Regions from separate parts of the Priestia sp. 40 genome, predicted to be linked through region 1. Evidence: riboswitches for the same ligand, from Rfam matches in the RefSeq annotation. Region 1 holds a riboswitch; each other region holds the start of a gene.
What was found. Region 1 has a riboswitch for cobalamin ahead of ACO1DI_RS09090 (ribonucleoside-diphosphate reductase subunit alpha). Riboswitches for the same ligand answer to the same signal wherever they lie in the genome.
Positions count from the first base shown of each region.

Region 1 (5,471 bases):
TCTTGACCCATATTAATTTCAAACGGCGTCCAGAAGTTAGCTAGCATACGCTTGTATTTAGGGAACGCCCATGAAAATCGGACGTCATCCCAGTTTAAAATATTTGAGCTCTTGCCGTTGATGATTCCTGTCGAACGGTTCGGAGCTGTTTCGTTCATTAATTCTCGTTTTAACATGCTTGTCATCAATTATTCACTCCTTTTAACTATGACAGCTTTCACATTCTTCAATGACTTCACTTGATGTTGAACGTACGTAGTAGGTCGTTTTTAACTTTTCTTTCCATGCCGTCATATGAAGATCCAGCAGCTCTTTTGCTCGGATATCATTTTGCACATATAAGTTGAATGAAATGGATTGATCAATATGGCGCTGGCGCTTGGCGTTTTGCTTAATGCTCCAGTGCTGATCAATTAAATAAACGGACTTATAATACCAGTTTGTTGCTGGTGATAAATCTGGTGCCGTCACCGGGATTTTATAGTTTTTCTTTTCCTCTGAATAAAACTTACGGAAAATCGGATCAATACTCGCAGTAGAACCCGCGATAATAGATGTTGATGAATTAGGTGCTACAGCCATTAAGTATCCATTTCTTATCCCATTGTTTTGAACTTCGTTACGCAGTTCACTCCACGCTTCGCTTGTGTATTTACGTGTTTCAAAATAAGCGCCTGACTCAAAATCTGAGCCTTTAAATAATGGATATGCGCCTTTTTCTTTAGCTAAGTTCATGCTTGCCTGTACGGTTAAGTAAGCAATTTGCTCATACAATTCATCGCAATATGCTACCGCTTCATCTGTTTCCCATGCTATTTTCTTTAAGGCAAGCAAGTGGTTCCAACCAAATGTCCCAAGCCCTACTGCGCGGTATTTTTGGTTTGTTAGTTTTGCTTGAAGTACCGGCAAATCATTTAACTCAATAACGTTATCAAGCATGCGTACTTGAATTGGAATTAAACGTTCAAGCACATCTTCAGTTACGGCTCTCGCTAAGTTAATAGAAGAAAGATTACATACAACAAAATCGCCCGGATTCTTTGTAATAATAATTTTTCCGTCTTCCGTAATTTCCTCCGTTACGACCGTTGTGCTTTGATTTTGCGTAATTTCTGTACATAAGTTGCTGCAGTAGATCATGCCCTCGTGGCGGTTTTGATTAGCTCTGTTAACCGTATCACGATAGAACATATAAGGCGTTCCAGTTTCAAGCTGCGAAAGCATAATGCGCTTGAAAATTTCAATAGCAGGTACTGTTTCTCTTGAAAGCTGTTCATTATTTACACACTCAGCGTAACGAGTGCGGAACGAACCGCTGCCTTCTTCTTCATCATAAAAATCTTCTAACGAGTAGCCCATCAGCGTACGAACTTCGTGAGGATCGAATAAGTGCCAGTCTTCACGTGCTTCTACTTTTTCCATAAACAAATCTGGCAAACATACGCCAGTGAATAAATCATGCGTGCGCTGACGTTCGTCACCATTGTTCAAACGCGCGTCTAAGAATGAAAAGATGTCTTTATGCCATACGTCTAAATATACGGCAATAGCTCCTTGTTGTTGACCTAGCTGATCGACACTTACAGCCGTATTATTTAGCTGTTTCATCCATGGAATTGTTCCTGATGATACGCCTTTAAAACCTTTTATATCACTTCCTCGGCTTCTAATATGACCGAGGTAGACACCAATTCCGCCTCCATTTTTACTAAGCGTGGCCAAATCTGTATTGCTATCATAAATACCGCGTAAGCTGTCATCAATCGTATCAATAAAGCAGCTAGATAGCTGTCCATAGCTCTTTCCTGCGTTTGAAAGTGTTGGTGTGGCAACCGTCATATATAGACTAGAAAGCGCCCAGTACGCTTCTTTTACTAATGCTGTTCGATTTTCTTTCTTTTCTTGAGACATCAGCGTCATAGCAATGATAAGAAAACGTTCTTGCGGTAATTCGTATACGCGCTTATCATGTGATGTCGCTAAATAGCGATCTGCTAATGTCAGCAATCCAATGTATGTAAATAAACGATCGCGTTCAGGAATAATGACTGAGGCAATTTCATTAATTTCTTCTTCTGTATATGTTTTTAATAGCTGTTTATTATAAATGCCGATTTTTGTTAGTTCTTGAATAAGCTGATAAAACGAACCGTACTTCTCTTTTTTATCGTAACCTCGGTTGTCCGCTGCTTTTCGATATAGTTCGTTTAAGTAGACGTCTGCCGCTACGTACGTCCAATCTGGTTCTTCCATTGAAATACGCTCTAAGGCTGCTAAAATTAGGACGTTTGCAACCTTTTCGTCCGTCATATTTTCCTTTACTGTAACAGTTTGAATAACCTTTTCCTCATACAAAGAAAAATCAAGCTGCGTAAATTCTTTTTTTAAACGTTCAATATATGCAGTTAATTCATGTAGAATTGTAGGCTTTAATGTATTCACCATAAAGATGGCTCCTCTCTTCACTTCAAAATAAAAAAATCGCTCACCGTACCTCGGTGAGCGAATAGAACGAAGATAGAAGAAGACACTAAGTCTTTTCTCAATCCTCGCTCTACCCTCTCACCTCCCGAAGAAGATAAAACGACATAAAAAAGGCAGGTCTCCTGACTTATGCTTCTTTTTACTTTAAGGCCTTCCCATGATGTTTAATCACAGTGGATCTCCTTATTTCATCAGCATTCACAGTTGCGGGGACAGCTTTGGATTTTCACCAAATTCCCTTTTAAGTCTTTTTATCAGACACCTTTTTCACTGGAAAACACAAAATATAGTATTTTATTATCAATTTCAAAACAACATATTGTGTTATGTTATAAACACATTATATAGGACAACTTAGAAAACTATCAACCTATTTTCAAAAATAATTTTGTTTTTTACGATAAAATCCTTCGACTTTTTTCATCAAACTATTCCATCATAACATGTTTTGACACGCTTGATGGAACAATGTGCTCTTTTTAAAAAATTTGTCTTATTTTTCTACTAAACATTGACAACCTCAATAAAAAAACCGTTTTTCATAAAAAACGGTTTTTACTTATTTGTATTCTTTTTCAAATGCTGTGATTGTTTTGATAAACTTTTTATCAATATCGTATCCTATCCCCGGTTTTTCCTTCACCTTTATTACTCCGGCTTCTACCTCTACTTCGGGCTTAATAATATCTTTTTCCCAATAGCGAGACGACGCAGAAATGTCACCTGGTATCGTGAAAGAAGGCAGTGTGGCAAGGGCAATGTTATGAGCTCGTGAAATCCCGGCTTCTAACATTCCTCCAACCCAAAGCCTTACACCGTGCTGGGCGCATAAATCATGAATTTGCTTTGCTACGGACAGTCCGCCAACTCGACCGATTTTCACATTGATAATCTTGCAGCTTTTTTGTTCGATTGCATGACGTGCATCTTCATAGCTCACAATACTTTCATCTAAGCAAATCGGCGTCTTCATTTGCTTTTGTAACAATCGATGATCAAGGATATCATCAGAACTTAACGGCTGTTCAATCATCATTAAATTCAATTCATCTAGTTTCTTCAATGAATCACTATCGCTTAACGTATAGGCTGAATTGGCATCAGCCATAAGAGGAATGCTTGGAAATTCATCTCGAATTTGTTTCAGTAGCTCATAGTCGGCACCCGGCTTAATTTTCACTTTAAAGCGCTTATAACCATCTTTCATGTACGTCTTTATTTGTTCTTTCATGATGGAAATATCATTTAAGCCAACTACCACGCCAGCTTCTACAGCAGGCCTTACTCCGCCAATTACTTCAGCTAACGGCTTATTTTGCCGCTTTGCATACAAATCCCATACAGCACAGTCCAAAGCTGCTTTAGCCATGTTGTTCCGCTTTAGAGGTTTGAATAACTTTTGAACATCCTCTGGTTTTTGAAGCTGCTGATGAAGAAGCGAAGGAATTAAAAAATCCTCTAACATATGAAAACATGTCTGAATCGTTTCTTCCGTATACCAAGGAGATGAAAAAGCAACGACTTCTCCCCACCCTGTAAATCCTTTTTCATCTTCTACTTCAAGCAAAATCAATTCTCGATCCTGCACTGTACCATAGCTTGTTGAAAAAGGAGAAAGAAGCTTCATGTCAATTTTATAAAGATGTACTTTTTTTATAATCATCGATTAGCTTCCTTTCTGTATGAACGATGATAGCTTCCGGCGTATGATTTTATTAGAAGCCGTTCGCGGCAGCTCCTCTACTCGAACGAAATACTTTGGAAGTTTGTACTTTGCTAAAAATTGTTGAATGTGTAAAGATAATTCTTCATCTGAAACGTTCTCGTTTACAACAATACATGCAGCTGGCACTTGTCCCCATTTTTCATCAGCTACTCCCGTTACACCGGCCTCTTTAACAGCGGGATGCTTCAACAAAACATTTTCAATTTCAGCTGGATATACATTTTCCCCACCTGAAATAATAAGGTCCGAACGTCTGTCTAATACATATAGAAATCCTTCTTCATCCACTTTCCCAACATCTCCTGTATAGAACCAACCTTGTTGAATTGCTTTTTTAGTAGCCTCAGGTTTATTTAAATATCCTTTTGTAACATTTGGACCTTTAACGATGATCTCTCCTGCTTCCCGTGTTTCATTTCCATTCTCATCTACAATTTTCATCTCACACGGAAATAATGGTTTACCTGCTGAGCCAAGTTTTCGCAAACTGTCTTCAGGTGAAAGCGTAACGAACTGTGAAGATGTTTCTGTCATTCCATACGTTTGATAAACAGGAATTTCTTTATTCACACAAGCCTCTAAAATAGTAAGCGGTGCGGGTCCCCCTCCTAAAAGCATACAGCGAAATGTATTTGGATATTTACGTTCAGCTAATTCATCCAGCATATTCGACAGCATGGAAGTGACAACCGAAATAATTGTTACTCCTTTGTTTTCAATTGCTTCATTCACCGCTCTTGCTTCAAATCGTTCTTCTAAAATGATTTTCATTCCGTAAAAGACGCTTCGCATTAAAATGGATAAGCCGCTAATATGAAATAAAGGAACCGCTATAAGCCAGCAGTCTTTTTCATTTAATCCTAAATTAAGCGCTGAACCAACGGAACTCCACCAATGATTTCCATATGTCTGCAGCACTCCTTTTGGATTACCTGTTGTTCCAGACGTATACATAATGGTGAACGTCTCCTCGAGATTCCACGTTTTCTGAAAATACGTTTCTGTTTCTGGAGAACTTTTTAAAGAAGATGAAAGAAGCTGAGTAATGGAACTTTGGAACTCTCTCGTTAAAAATGCTTCATCCGTAACAAGCAACGACACGTTTGCATCTGTTAGCTGATAATTGATTTCGTCATTTGTCAAACGCGTATTGACGAGCAGTACCCGAGCGCCAATATAAGAAACCGCATGTAAAATCTCAATAAACTCCACGCTATTTTTCATGCATAAAGCAATGGTATCACCTTGCTTTACACCGTTA
Region 1 is NZ_JBMPZA010000005.1:1,548,504-1,553,974, forward strand. It holds gene ACO1DI_RS09085 (ribonucleotide-diphosphate reductase subunit beta) at 1-185, opposite strand, end outside; gene ACO1DI_RS09090 (ribonucleoside-diphosphate reductase subunit alpha) at 202-2,445, opposite strand; cobalamin riboswitch at 2,580-2,765, opposite strand; gene menC (o-succinylbenzoate synthase) at 3,044-4,147, opposite strand; gene ACO1DI_RS09100 (o-succinylbenzoate--CoA ligase) at 4,151-5,471, opposite strand, start outside.

Region 2 (5,471 bases), on a different contig from region 1:
TGAAATAATTGCACGCGTTGTATTTAAGCGCTTTGCTTCTTCCATTACGTCCGGATCTGAAATATAAACTTTGATTTCACCGCCGTGTTTTTCAATTCGCTGCTTGTTTGTTCCTACTTGCACCATTTGTACATCCGCAACCACTTGCTTGCCGCTGCGAATGGCTTTAATTCCTGCTTGAATCGCATCCGGATGAAACAGCATGCTGCGTCCAAGCTCAAAGTCTGCAGACGCATGAATCACACGCTGAACAATTGGGTACTGTTCATCTGTAAACGGGTGAGGCCCAAGCTCTTCTGTAATCATTTCAAAACTTTTTCCTTCAATTTGCTGAGGCTGAACAGTTAACGGTTTAAATTCTGTACGAAAATCCATCTCAATCAACTCCTAGTTTGGTTTGCTAAAGCATGAACCACTTCTTCAAACGTGGAATACACGGTCCCATACTCGATTTTTGGTCGCCCAATCATAATAATATCTAAGCCTAACTCTTTGGCTGCTTCTACTTTTTCATCCACAGATCCAACTTTTCCGCTTTCTTTTGTGACCATGACCGTCACGCCGTATTGCTTATACAGGGCTCGGTCAAACTCTTTTGTAAACGGACCTTGAATAGCAATAATATTTTTTTGCGGAAATCCTAACTGCTGACACTTTTCCATATTATCCAGCCTTGGAAGCATACGAGCAACAAGCCGTACATCTGAAAGAGGAAGGAGCTTTTCTGTAAAAACCTGCAGCGTTTTGCTGCCTGTTGTCAGCATAATAACTCCTTTTTTCTGAGCCGCTACTTCAGCTGCTTCTTCGTACGTGGAAACCATCGTCATATTGTCGTAGGTGAAAGCCTGTGAAGCCCGCTCATAGCGTATGTAAGGAATCGATGTTTCAGCAGCTGCGCCGATAGCGTTTTTAGATGCTTCTTCGGCAAAAGGGTGACTTGCATCCACAATAGCTTTTACACGATGTTCGTTTACAAAATCAATCATATCTTCTTGTGTGAGACGTCCAATTTTCACTTTCACTTCTGCACGCTGTAATTCGATTGCTGCATTGTCGGTTACAACCGTCGCCGTAAGGTCGTAACCTTCTTTTTTCACTTGAACAGCTAATGCACGTGCATCGCTAGTTCCCGCTAACAATAAAATCATTTTAACTCGCCGACCTTATCTTCATGGTGGTGATGACCATGATGGTGATCGTGGTGATGGTGCCCGTGATCGTGATCATGATCGTGATGATGATGGTGATCAATATGCTCCATAATGCCGAGGCGATATTGACATGTATCGCAGTTCATTTTCACTTCGCCTTCTAATCCTTCTTCAGCACGTTCTTTTAAAATTGTCTGTAGTTTTGGATGAAAGCCGAAATAGCCGGCTAGCTTAAACTCAATGTCTTCATACTGCAATTTATACTGCTTCACCATTTCTTCCAAACGCTTAATTAATACTCCTGTAAATAAGAAATACGGGAGAATAACCACTTTTTTAGCGCCCAGTTTTAAACATCGTTCCACCCCTTCATCAATCAATGGAGCGGTCACGCCCATAAAAGAAGTTTCGACGATTTTGTAGTTTGTTTTTTCCCAAAGAAGGCGCGTAATTTTATATAGATCACTGTTTGCATCAGGATCGCTTCCTCCTCGTCCTAAGACAATAACAGCCGTGTCTTCAGCTGGAGTTTCTAAATTTTCTCCTGATTCTTGTAATCTCGTTTTTAAAATTTCAAGAGCTTCTTCATGAACGCCAATGGGACGTCCGTATACGAAGTTTACGTGTGGATATTTTTCCTTAGCTTCATCTATAGCCGCCGGAATATGTATTTTAGAGTGCCCAGCAGGCAAGAGCATAATTGGAATCACAACTACATCTTGTGCTCCTTTTGCCACACACGTGTCAATTCCTTGACTTACATTCGGACGTTCAAATTCTAGAAAACACGTTTCTACTAAAATAGATGCGTCCCAATCATGCTTCATCGTAGAGATAAACTCGCGAATTTGATCGTTCCCTTCAGAATCTCTGCTTCCATGACCTACAAATAAAACTGATTTCATATAATGCCCTCCCATTTCTTAATCTCCACAAGGAGCTGGTTCTACTTTTATTTTTGGTGTTATATCCTGATAATCGAATCCATAAACGTTCTTCACACGCTTAAAGAATTTGTGAAACCGCTCATTAGGATGACCTTTTTCTTTATATTCACGGACAATGTTATCAACTATTTCAACAATGTCATCAGGCGCTATGCCTTCCGCCACAATTTGACCTGAATGCGCGTTGCGCCCAACCGTTTTAGCTCCTAAAAATAAGTCAAACGCACCTTTTCTATAGACAATGCCGATATCTTCTTGAACAGCACCGTAACAGGCCATACCGCATCCATTAATACCAAGCTTCAGCTCTTTTGGCATGTCCATTCCGCCGAGGCGCTTTTGTAATTCTTCCGTATGTGGGATGGCGTCGCTTTTTTCTCCATCACAAAAATCACACGCTTTAATTGTAAACACGTCTCCGACCGGAGATAATAAAAAGGAAGCTGCTTGAAGTTTTTCAATGATCACATCTGGATGAGCCGTTGGAATTTGCAATTTAATTTGATGATCAGGCGTATACTCCATCGTACCTTTTTCACCAACAACTTCTGCTAGTGTTGTCATTTGAACGGGCGTAAACTTCTTATTCGCAAGCCCTGGACTAACCGCCACTTCAAAAATAGACTCTATTGGCTGATGTACGACCGGAGAAGTAGTTTCACCTAAAACTGCTTGAAGCGCTTCTTCTGCAAGAGCTCGTGAAGCTGTTTTTTCTTCTTTTTTATTCTGAACAGCTTCAATAGCTGAAGCCGTTTGCTGTACAGTCTCCTCTTGATCAAGAGCCCATGGTTCTGCTTCTTTTCGAAGTCGCTGATGCGGTCTTAGCGGCTGTTCCGTTTGATTGAGGGTATATTTCCGCTGATACCCTCGCGGTGTAATCATCAAATCGTCATAAAAGAACGTAGATGAATTCCCAACAACAACGGTAGTCAGCATACCTATTTCATGGTTTAACATATCTTTTAAGTTCGTCATTACGACTTCTTCACGGTCACGATAAGCGCTTTTCACAAGGCCAACAGGCGTATCAGGAGAACGGTACTTTAATAGAATCCTCTGCGCTTCCACAATTTGTCTTGTTCTTCTTCCGCTTTTCGGATTATAAAAGGCTACTACAAAATCTGCTTGTGCAGCTGCTTCAATTCTTTTTTCAATTAACTCCCAAGGTGTAAGATGATCACTCAAACTAATCGTACAGGCATCATGCATCACGGGCGCCCCAAGGAGAGATGCGCATGAATTAATAGCCGAAATGCCAGGAATTACTTCCAGCTCTACGCCCGTTTCTTTTTTCCATCCTTTTTCGATCAACACTTCATACACAAGGCCGGCCATTCCGTATACTCCTGCATCTCCGCTTGAAATGACCGCCACTGTTTTCCCCGCTTCAGCTTGCTTTACAGCTTCTTGTGCACGGCTTACTTCTTCGGTCATTCCTGTACTAATAATTTGTTGATTCGTTAACAGTCCTTGAATTAATTCCACATAGGTTTTATAACCAATGATCATATCACTTTCTTGAATGGCTTCTCTTGCTCGCTGTGTGATATGCTCAAAGCTTCCTGGACCGAATCCAATAACTAGTAGTTTACCTTTCATGCTAGCTCCTCCTTTATGCGTTACTTTTTACTTTGTCAATTCCTTCTATGGAGTCACTGTTTTCTGGAGAAACGAAACCATTTTGATCATATTCATAAATAAGCGATTCCTTTATACTGCAGCCCCCTGCTAAATGCTCTTCAACAATTCGATGAGCTACGTTTTCAGTGACCTGCTTGTACCAATCTCCTGAAGGGTACACGATAGCTACAGGAGCATCTTTGCATCTTCCGTTACAGCGCGTGCGGGTTGTATGAACCGCTTCATCTAGATTCAGTTCGGTCACTTTATTTCGAATAGCCTGCGTGGCTTCTTCTCCACCTTTTCTCATACAGCTGCTTCCATTACAAATCAATACGTGATGCTTTGTTGCATTCAAGTTCCAAGTCGTCACACTCATTCTCTCCTTTACTAAAAAAACGCCTCTATCAATGATAGAGGCGCAGAAAATTCAAACTAAGTTTTTGCACTTCCACCTATATCCCGTAGGGTAAGCTTCGCATTAGAAAAAGGCTGGTTTCCTGACTTCGATTCATTACTTGATTGCGCCTTCCCGAATACAGTGGCATATGCAATCAGCTCCTCTTCACAGTGGCGGGTACCGCGCTGGCTTCACACCAGACTTCCCATTTAACGCAATGTGGTCATTGCGCACCTTTTTTGCACGATATGTAGTTTTAGGATATGAGAAAAACCCGCTTCGCTAATATGCGAGCGGGTAAAACGTCAGAATAAGAGTGTACACGAATGCCACTTTAAGCCAACGTTTCCCTTCCCGCTCCCCGGAGAAATAGAAACTTCACAATAAAGACAGGTCTCCTGACTTGTGTATCATTCTACTTGAGAACCTTCCCGTGATTTTTTCACAGTGGTTATACTCGTTCGTCCACACTTACAGTTGCGGGGGCAGTACTGGTCTTACACCAGTTTCCCTATTAAGCCTTCTTGGCATCTTTACTGTTGCTGTTTGATATATATGAACCTTTTAAACTATCAGAATAATAGAAGTAACTACCATATCATAGCGTACATTTTTTTTTATTTCAACTCTATTCTTTTCGTAAGATACAAGAAGCTATAAAAAAACAAGAGCATAAAGTCAGCTCTTGTTTTTCATTATATAGCTACTAATGTTAAATGAGGATCATTATAATACACGACTTCTGAAAGAACTTTACAGCCATTTGTTTTTGCAAAAGCTTCTCTCGCCTGCGTTTCAGTTTCAAATTCAAACATTTTCATTTCTTTTCCAGCATACACCGTCAGTACCCACATGAAAAGATTCGCCTCCGATTATTGTAGTGATCGCTATATCCACATTATGACGAAAGCATTTCCTTTTGAAAACCCATTCTACAAAACTTGTCACAAGAAACTTTTAAAAATTTAAAAACATTTTAACTTCTGTAAATGAACAAAATGTACAAAAGGTTGAAGTAGTATTATACCTCTTTAAAAAAGGTGCTTTTTTACCAACTGTTGCTTCACCAGTAAAAAAATATATAGTATTTATTAAAAAAAGAAGCCGGACAGTCGGCTTCTTTTTTAGGAAAGGAAAGTACAGACATCACAGTCCCGTCCCGCTCTTTGTTCTGCATAAAAAATACACTAATTAAATATTCCTTTCTTAAAGCAGAACCATGTTTGACTGCACATAGTGGTGAAGAAGCTTATACGTATGGTTCAATGAATCTTGATGCGTTCTCTCAAACGCATGAGAAGAATCAATTCCTGGACCAATTAAGCCGTGTACGATGTCATGCCCCGCACGAAT
Region 2 is NZ_JBMPZA010000019.1:8,776-14,246, reverse strand. It holds gene ACO1DI_RS21595 (precorrin-8X methylmutase) at 1-375, opposite strand, end outside; gene cobK (precorrin-6A reductase) at 381-1,148, opposite strand; gene ACO1DI_RS21585 (sirohydrochlorin chelatase) at 1,145-2,056, opposite strand; gene cobJ (precorrin-3B C(17)-methyltransferase) at 2,075-3,697, opposite strand; gene ACO1DI_RS21575 ((2Fe-2S) ferredoxin domain-containing protein) at 3,711-4,091, opposite strand; cobalamin riboswitch at 4,192-4,371, opposite strand; cobalamin riboswitch at 4,490-4,668, opposite strand; gene ACO1DI_RS21570 (hypothetical protein) at 4,814-4,972, opposite strand; gene ACO1DI_RS21565 (M42 family metallopeptidase) at 5,325-5,471, opposite strand, start outside.
Region 2: another riboswitch for cobalamin. It lies ahead of ACO1DI_RS21575 ((2Fe-2S) ferredoxin domain-containing protein); the one in region 1 lies ahead of ACO1DI_RS09090 (ribonucleoside-diphosphate reductase subunit alpha).

Region 3 (5,471 bases), 1.3 Mb from region 1:
CCAGAGGAAATCACGTTAACGATTGCGCGCGTCTTTTTAGGTACAGCAGTAGGAACGGCTTCTTCTTTAGTTCCTGCTTATATGTCAGAAATCGCACCCGCTCATATTCGCGGGAAGCTTTCAGGTTTGAATCAGCTAATGATTGTAATTGGACTATTATTAAGCTATATCGTAGCCTTTATTTTTGAGCCGATTCCAAACAGCTGGCGACTTATGCTTGGCAGTGCCGGTATTTTTGCGATCGTCTTATGCATCGGTATGATCAAGCTTCCGGAGTCACCTCGTTATTTAATTAAAAACGGAATGGCAGACAAAGCGCGTGAAGTGCTGCGCACGCTTCGTTCCTCAGCAGCGGAAGTCGAAGCTGAAGTGTCTGAAATTGAAAGCGTAGCTGTGCATGAACAATCAGGCATTAAACAGCTGTTCCAGAAAAAGTTTCGTTTAGCTTTAATTATCGGTGTCGGAATGGCAACTTTTCAGCAGATTCAAGGCTCAAACTCAATTGTTTATTATGCAACAAGCATTGCTCGTCAAGTTGGTTTAGCGCCGCAGGTAGCTGCTGGTTTTACGGTCATCGTTGGGGTAATCTTCGTTGTGACAACACTTATTTTTCTGCAGTTTGTTGATAAATTCAACCGTCGTACCATTCTTACGATTGGCGGCGCGGGTATGGCTCTTTCCTTTTTTACCCCGGCTATTCTTGGAGCAGTAGGCGTTAATGAAGTCGTCGTTAACTGGGTTACGTTAATTGCCCTTTGCTGCTTTATCCTTTGCTATGCGTTTTCTTGGGCGCCGCTTACGTGGATCATTGTAGGAGAAATTTTCCCGCTTTCTGTACGCGGAATCGGTGCTGGTATTTCATCTGCCTTTAACTGGACAGGATCGCTTGCAGTAGGGCTTGTGTTCCCAATTTTAGCCGACCAGTTTAGTTTAGGCGTGATCTTTTCAACGTTCGGAATCATTTGTATTCTCGGATTATTCTTCATACGCTTTGTAGTTGTTGAAACAAAAGGACGCAGCCTAGAGCAAATTGAAACAGACATGGCAGCTCGTTCTGAAAGAAATTCTTTAAGTCCAGTTGAGCGTAATAAATATGTTTAATTGTCGTAAAAGTTTTAAATGTAAGGTGCTGAGATAAAAATATGTTAGCTGAAGTGAAAAACGAACCACTAATCAAACACTTTGATTAGTGGTTCGTTTTTTGTGGTGAACGCAGGTTTCAGCTGTTTCATTTCTTCTAGCAGTTGATTGGAGAGCAAGGCGAAGACTCCTGCGGGAAAAGCGGAACAGATGAGACCCCGCAGGCGCACAAGCGACGAGGAGGCTCATCGGCTGCCCGCCGAAAGCGAAGCCTTGCACGGAAATCAACTGCGGGGCAACAAGCGGTTCAGCTCATGTCGGCCTTTGTTCGTCTTTGGATTATGCTCCAGCTCTTATTAATAGATACTGAGATTCTAGCTTTTATGTTGTCTTATCAGTGCTTAACAAAATGAAAGAATAGATAGGCTATAGAAACGCATTTAAATGTGCGTTCTGCTTACAAGAAGATAGTGACCTTCATCAGCAAATTTCCATATAAATAAGTAAGCTTGTTTACTTTTAACCAAATTTATTTAGTAATAGGGGGATTAACTAGTTGATGAATTTGACGCTTCATGAACGTTCTGAAAAGTTATTAAAGCAAAGAATTAAACAATTAAATCCGAGAGATCCATTCAACTTTGTTTTTATGGGCGACAGCAGAGGTGACGGACCAAACGATAATTGTTTCACGATGAGCGGTGAATTTGAGCTTGTGTTAAAAAAGGCGGTGGAATTGGACCCGCTGTTTATTATTCATGGGGGAGACACCGTCTATACAGGGAAAAAAGAGTATTTGGAGCACTTTGTTAAGGTTGTCGAAAAAATCGCACCAAACATTCCTTTGTTTGTATGCGTAGGGAATCATGATGAACTGTACCTTGATGAAAGCAATCTCGAAAACTTCAGAGCCACTATCGGAAAAGTACACTGGGTCATTGATATTCCTGTCTTTAACTTCCGGTGCATTGCATTAAATAATGTCATCAGTCCCAAAAATAAAATATATGGATTTACAGATAGAGAGCTTAATTATTTAGAGCAGCAGCTAGAGGATGCTCCTCGTAATACCGTTATAGCCATGCATGCGCAGCCAAATATTGGTCGGTGGACAAACCTTGAAGGGTTTCCTGTAACGACTCCTCAAAGTCAAGAATTTTTTGATTTAATTCAAGAACACCGCGTGAAAAAAGTGTTAGTCAGTCACGTGCATGCGTATGACGAGCAGTTTATTAGAAAAAACAGAAACGGGTCGTTTACGCTTGGAAGAGGCACTGATTTTGTATTGTCAGGAGGCGCGGGTGCTCCCCTTGATTTTGAGCCGCCTTTAATTTTAAATAATTATAATTTTACGGAGTTTTTTGTTAGCCGGTACGACATTTTAGGACCTCTTCTTTGGAAGGATTTTGGACGACCTCGAAGAAGTTGTTTGTAAAAACAAGAGAATAGAAAGTTATGTTTAATGGAGAGCCTGCCTGTGATTCACAGGCAGGCTTTTGGAAGATTGTGCATAATGTTTAAAGAAACCTTGTAGCAGAAGGCTCAGTCAAACGTTATAATAGATAGTGAATGATGATATATTCTCTATATTTGTCATATATTTGTATTACATATGTAATTGAGGAAAAACATTCACTTGATATACTGTTTAATGACTTAACTTTATCTTAAAATTTACAGTGAACTGCCTGTTTATAGAGGCTTAGAAGATACACAGCAAATGGAGGAGCTATCATGGCAAACGAAAAGATGCAAGAAGGACTTAATCGTTTTATTAAGGAAGATTTAAATGACCTTTTAGGTAGACTGTTCCCTTTAATGGATCGGGAGTGTGCGGAAGAAAAGAGAATGCTTATCGAAACCGCGGTAGAGTACATCTATTCTTCAGGGTATCATCAAGGAGCAAAAGACTTGATCGAAACACATCGAAAAGATGATTACAAATTGTTAAGGCAAAAATTAGCGTCAGCACCTCCTGAAAACTGATTTTTTTAAATTTCTTTTGACAACGTAAATGTAAGGTGTTAAGATAACTCTAAATTCAAAACATTATAAACAATTAAAACTCTTATTGAGAGAGGCGGAGGGACTGGCCCTGTGAAGCCCGGCAACCATTTAACAATTTTGTTAAAAAGGTGCTACATCCTGCAAAGCGTACAGCTTTGAAAAATAAGAGAGGATTTCATAGATACTATGCCTCTCTATTCATGATAGAGAGGCTTTTTATTTTATGTGAAGGTGTTTTGAATAAACAATTTCATAGAAATGCATCAGGTGCTGTGTAACGAATGTACGCAGCTTAAAAGGGAAGACCGGTGAAAAGCCGGCGCGGTCCCGCCACTGTAATGGGGAGCAACTTATTAACCACTGTTTCATGTTGAAATGGGAAGGGATAGGAAGCGATGAACCTAAGTCAGGAGACCTGCCTGTTGTATGCACTTAAGCTCTACGGGATATAGAGAGGAGTGAGGAATACGTGTTGAGAAAAACAGGCTATCTCAACTTTAGTTAAGTATGCGTATCATCTCTCTTTTCATTTCGAAAAGAGAGATTTTTTAGTTTATCGATAAAAAAATATACAGGGAGTGGAAAAAATGAGCAGTGTAAAAAGTTCAAATGTAGGTTATCCAAGAATTGGTGAAAAACGAGAATGGAAAAAAGCGCTTGAGCAGTTTTGGGCAGGAAAGCTAGAGAAAGATATCTTTCTGCAGGAAATGGAGGCTCTTCGTCTAGGGCATCTGAAAAAACAGCGTGATGCAGGAATTGAATTGATTCCAGTCGGCGATTTTAGCTTATACGATCATGTGTTAGATACAGCTGTTATGTTTGGTTTGGTGCCAAAGCGCTTTGAGTACGAGGGAGGACCAGTATCGCTTGAAACGTATTTTGACATTGCGCGAGGAACAAAAGGTGCAGTAGCCTCTACGATGACAAAATGGTTTAACACCAATTATCACTATATCGTACCAGAGCTAGAAGGACGTAAGCCGGCTCTCGTAGAAAATCGTCCGCTTCAATTTTACAAAGAAGCAAAACAAAAGCTAAATATCAAAGGAAAGCCCGTTATTTTAGGTCCGGTAACATTTGTAAAGCTATCAAAAGGATATAAAGAAAGTGAGTTTAAAGAAGTAGTTGAACAATTTATTCCTCTTTATGCAACTATCTTAGCGGAGCTTCAGGCAGAAGGAGTAGAGTGGGTACAAATAGATGAGCCGGTTTTAGCTACAACGCTATCAAAAGAAGACCTGGCGCTGTACAAAGAAGTCTATCAAGTCCTGCATGACGCGGCACCGAATGTAAAAGTCATTTTGCAAACGTATTTTGACAGCGTTGATTACTACAAAGAAGTTGTGTCTCTTCCTGTTGAAGGAATTGGCTTAGACTTTGTACATGACCGAGGAGAAAATCTCACTGCGCTTAATAAATATGGGTTTCCGACTGATAAAGTGCTGGCAGCAGGAGTGATTGACGGACGAAACATTTGGCGTGAAAATTTGGACGAGCAGCTTTTAACGATCAGTGAAATTGAAGAAGCCGTATCAAAAGACCGTTTGATTCTGCAGCCTTCATCGAGTTTATTACATGTTCCTGTCACGGTAAAAAATGAAGAAACCATTGAGCCAGTGTTAAAAAATGCGCTCTCTTTTGCAGATGAAAAGCTAAAGGAAATCACGCTTTTAACAAAAGCGGTGCAGCAAGGAAAAGAAGCAATAGAAGAAGAAATAAACGTAAGTAAACAGGCGATTCAAGCATTAAATGGATCATCTTTCCGAAACCATCAAGACGTGCAAAAAGAGCTGAAGCAGCTGGACAGCTATAAAGCTGAGCGCCAAGCGCGGTTTGACGTACGTCAACGCGTTCAGCAAGAAGCTTTTCAACTGCCGCTTCTTCCCACGACAACAATTGGAAGCTTCCCGCAAACAAAAGAAGTGCGACAACAGCGTCTAAAGTGGCGTAAAGGCGAGTTAAGCGATGAAGCATATGAAGCGTACATTAACGATGAAATCAAAAAATGGATTGAAATTCAAGAAGACATCGGCTTAGATGTCCTTGTGCATGGAGAGTTTGAGCGTACGGACATGGTTGAGTACTTCGGTGAAAAATTAGGAGGCTTTCAGTTTACGAAGTTTGGCTGGGTGCAATCATACGGTTCTCGCTGCGTAAAGCCGCCGCTCATTTACGGAGATGTATCGTACGAGCAGGCGATGACGATCAAAGAAACTGTGTATGCACAGTCTCTAACAGATAAGCCGGTTAAAGGAATGCTGACGGGTCCGATTACGATTTTAAACTGGTCGTTTGTACGTGATGATATCCCGCGCTACGACGTCGCAAATCAAATTGCGCTTGCTCTTAGAAAAGAAGTAGAAGCACTTGAAAGTCAGGGCATT
Region 3 is NZ_JBMPZA010000005.1:277,550-283,020, reverse strand. It holds gene ACO1DI_RS02505 (sugar porter family MFS transporter) at 1-1,101, shown strand, start outside; gene ACO1DI_RS02500 (hypothetical protein) at 1,245-1,493, shown strand; gene ACO1DI_RS02495 (metallophosphoesterase family protein) at 1,640-2,515, shown strand; gene ACO1DI_RS02490 (hypothetical protein) at 2,815-3,066, shown strand; SAM riboswitch class I at 3,146-3,256, shown strand; cobalamin riboswitch at 3,336-3,524, shown strand; gene metE (5-methyltetrahydropteroyltriglutamate--homocysteine S-methyltransferase) at 3,675-5,471, shown strand, end outside.
Region 3: another riboswitch for cobalamin. It lies ahead of metE (5-methyltetrahydropteroyltriglutamate--homocysteine S-methyltransferase); the one in region 1 lies ahead of ACO1DI_RS09090 (ribonucleoside-diphosphate reductase subunit alpha).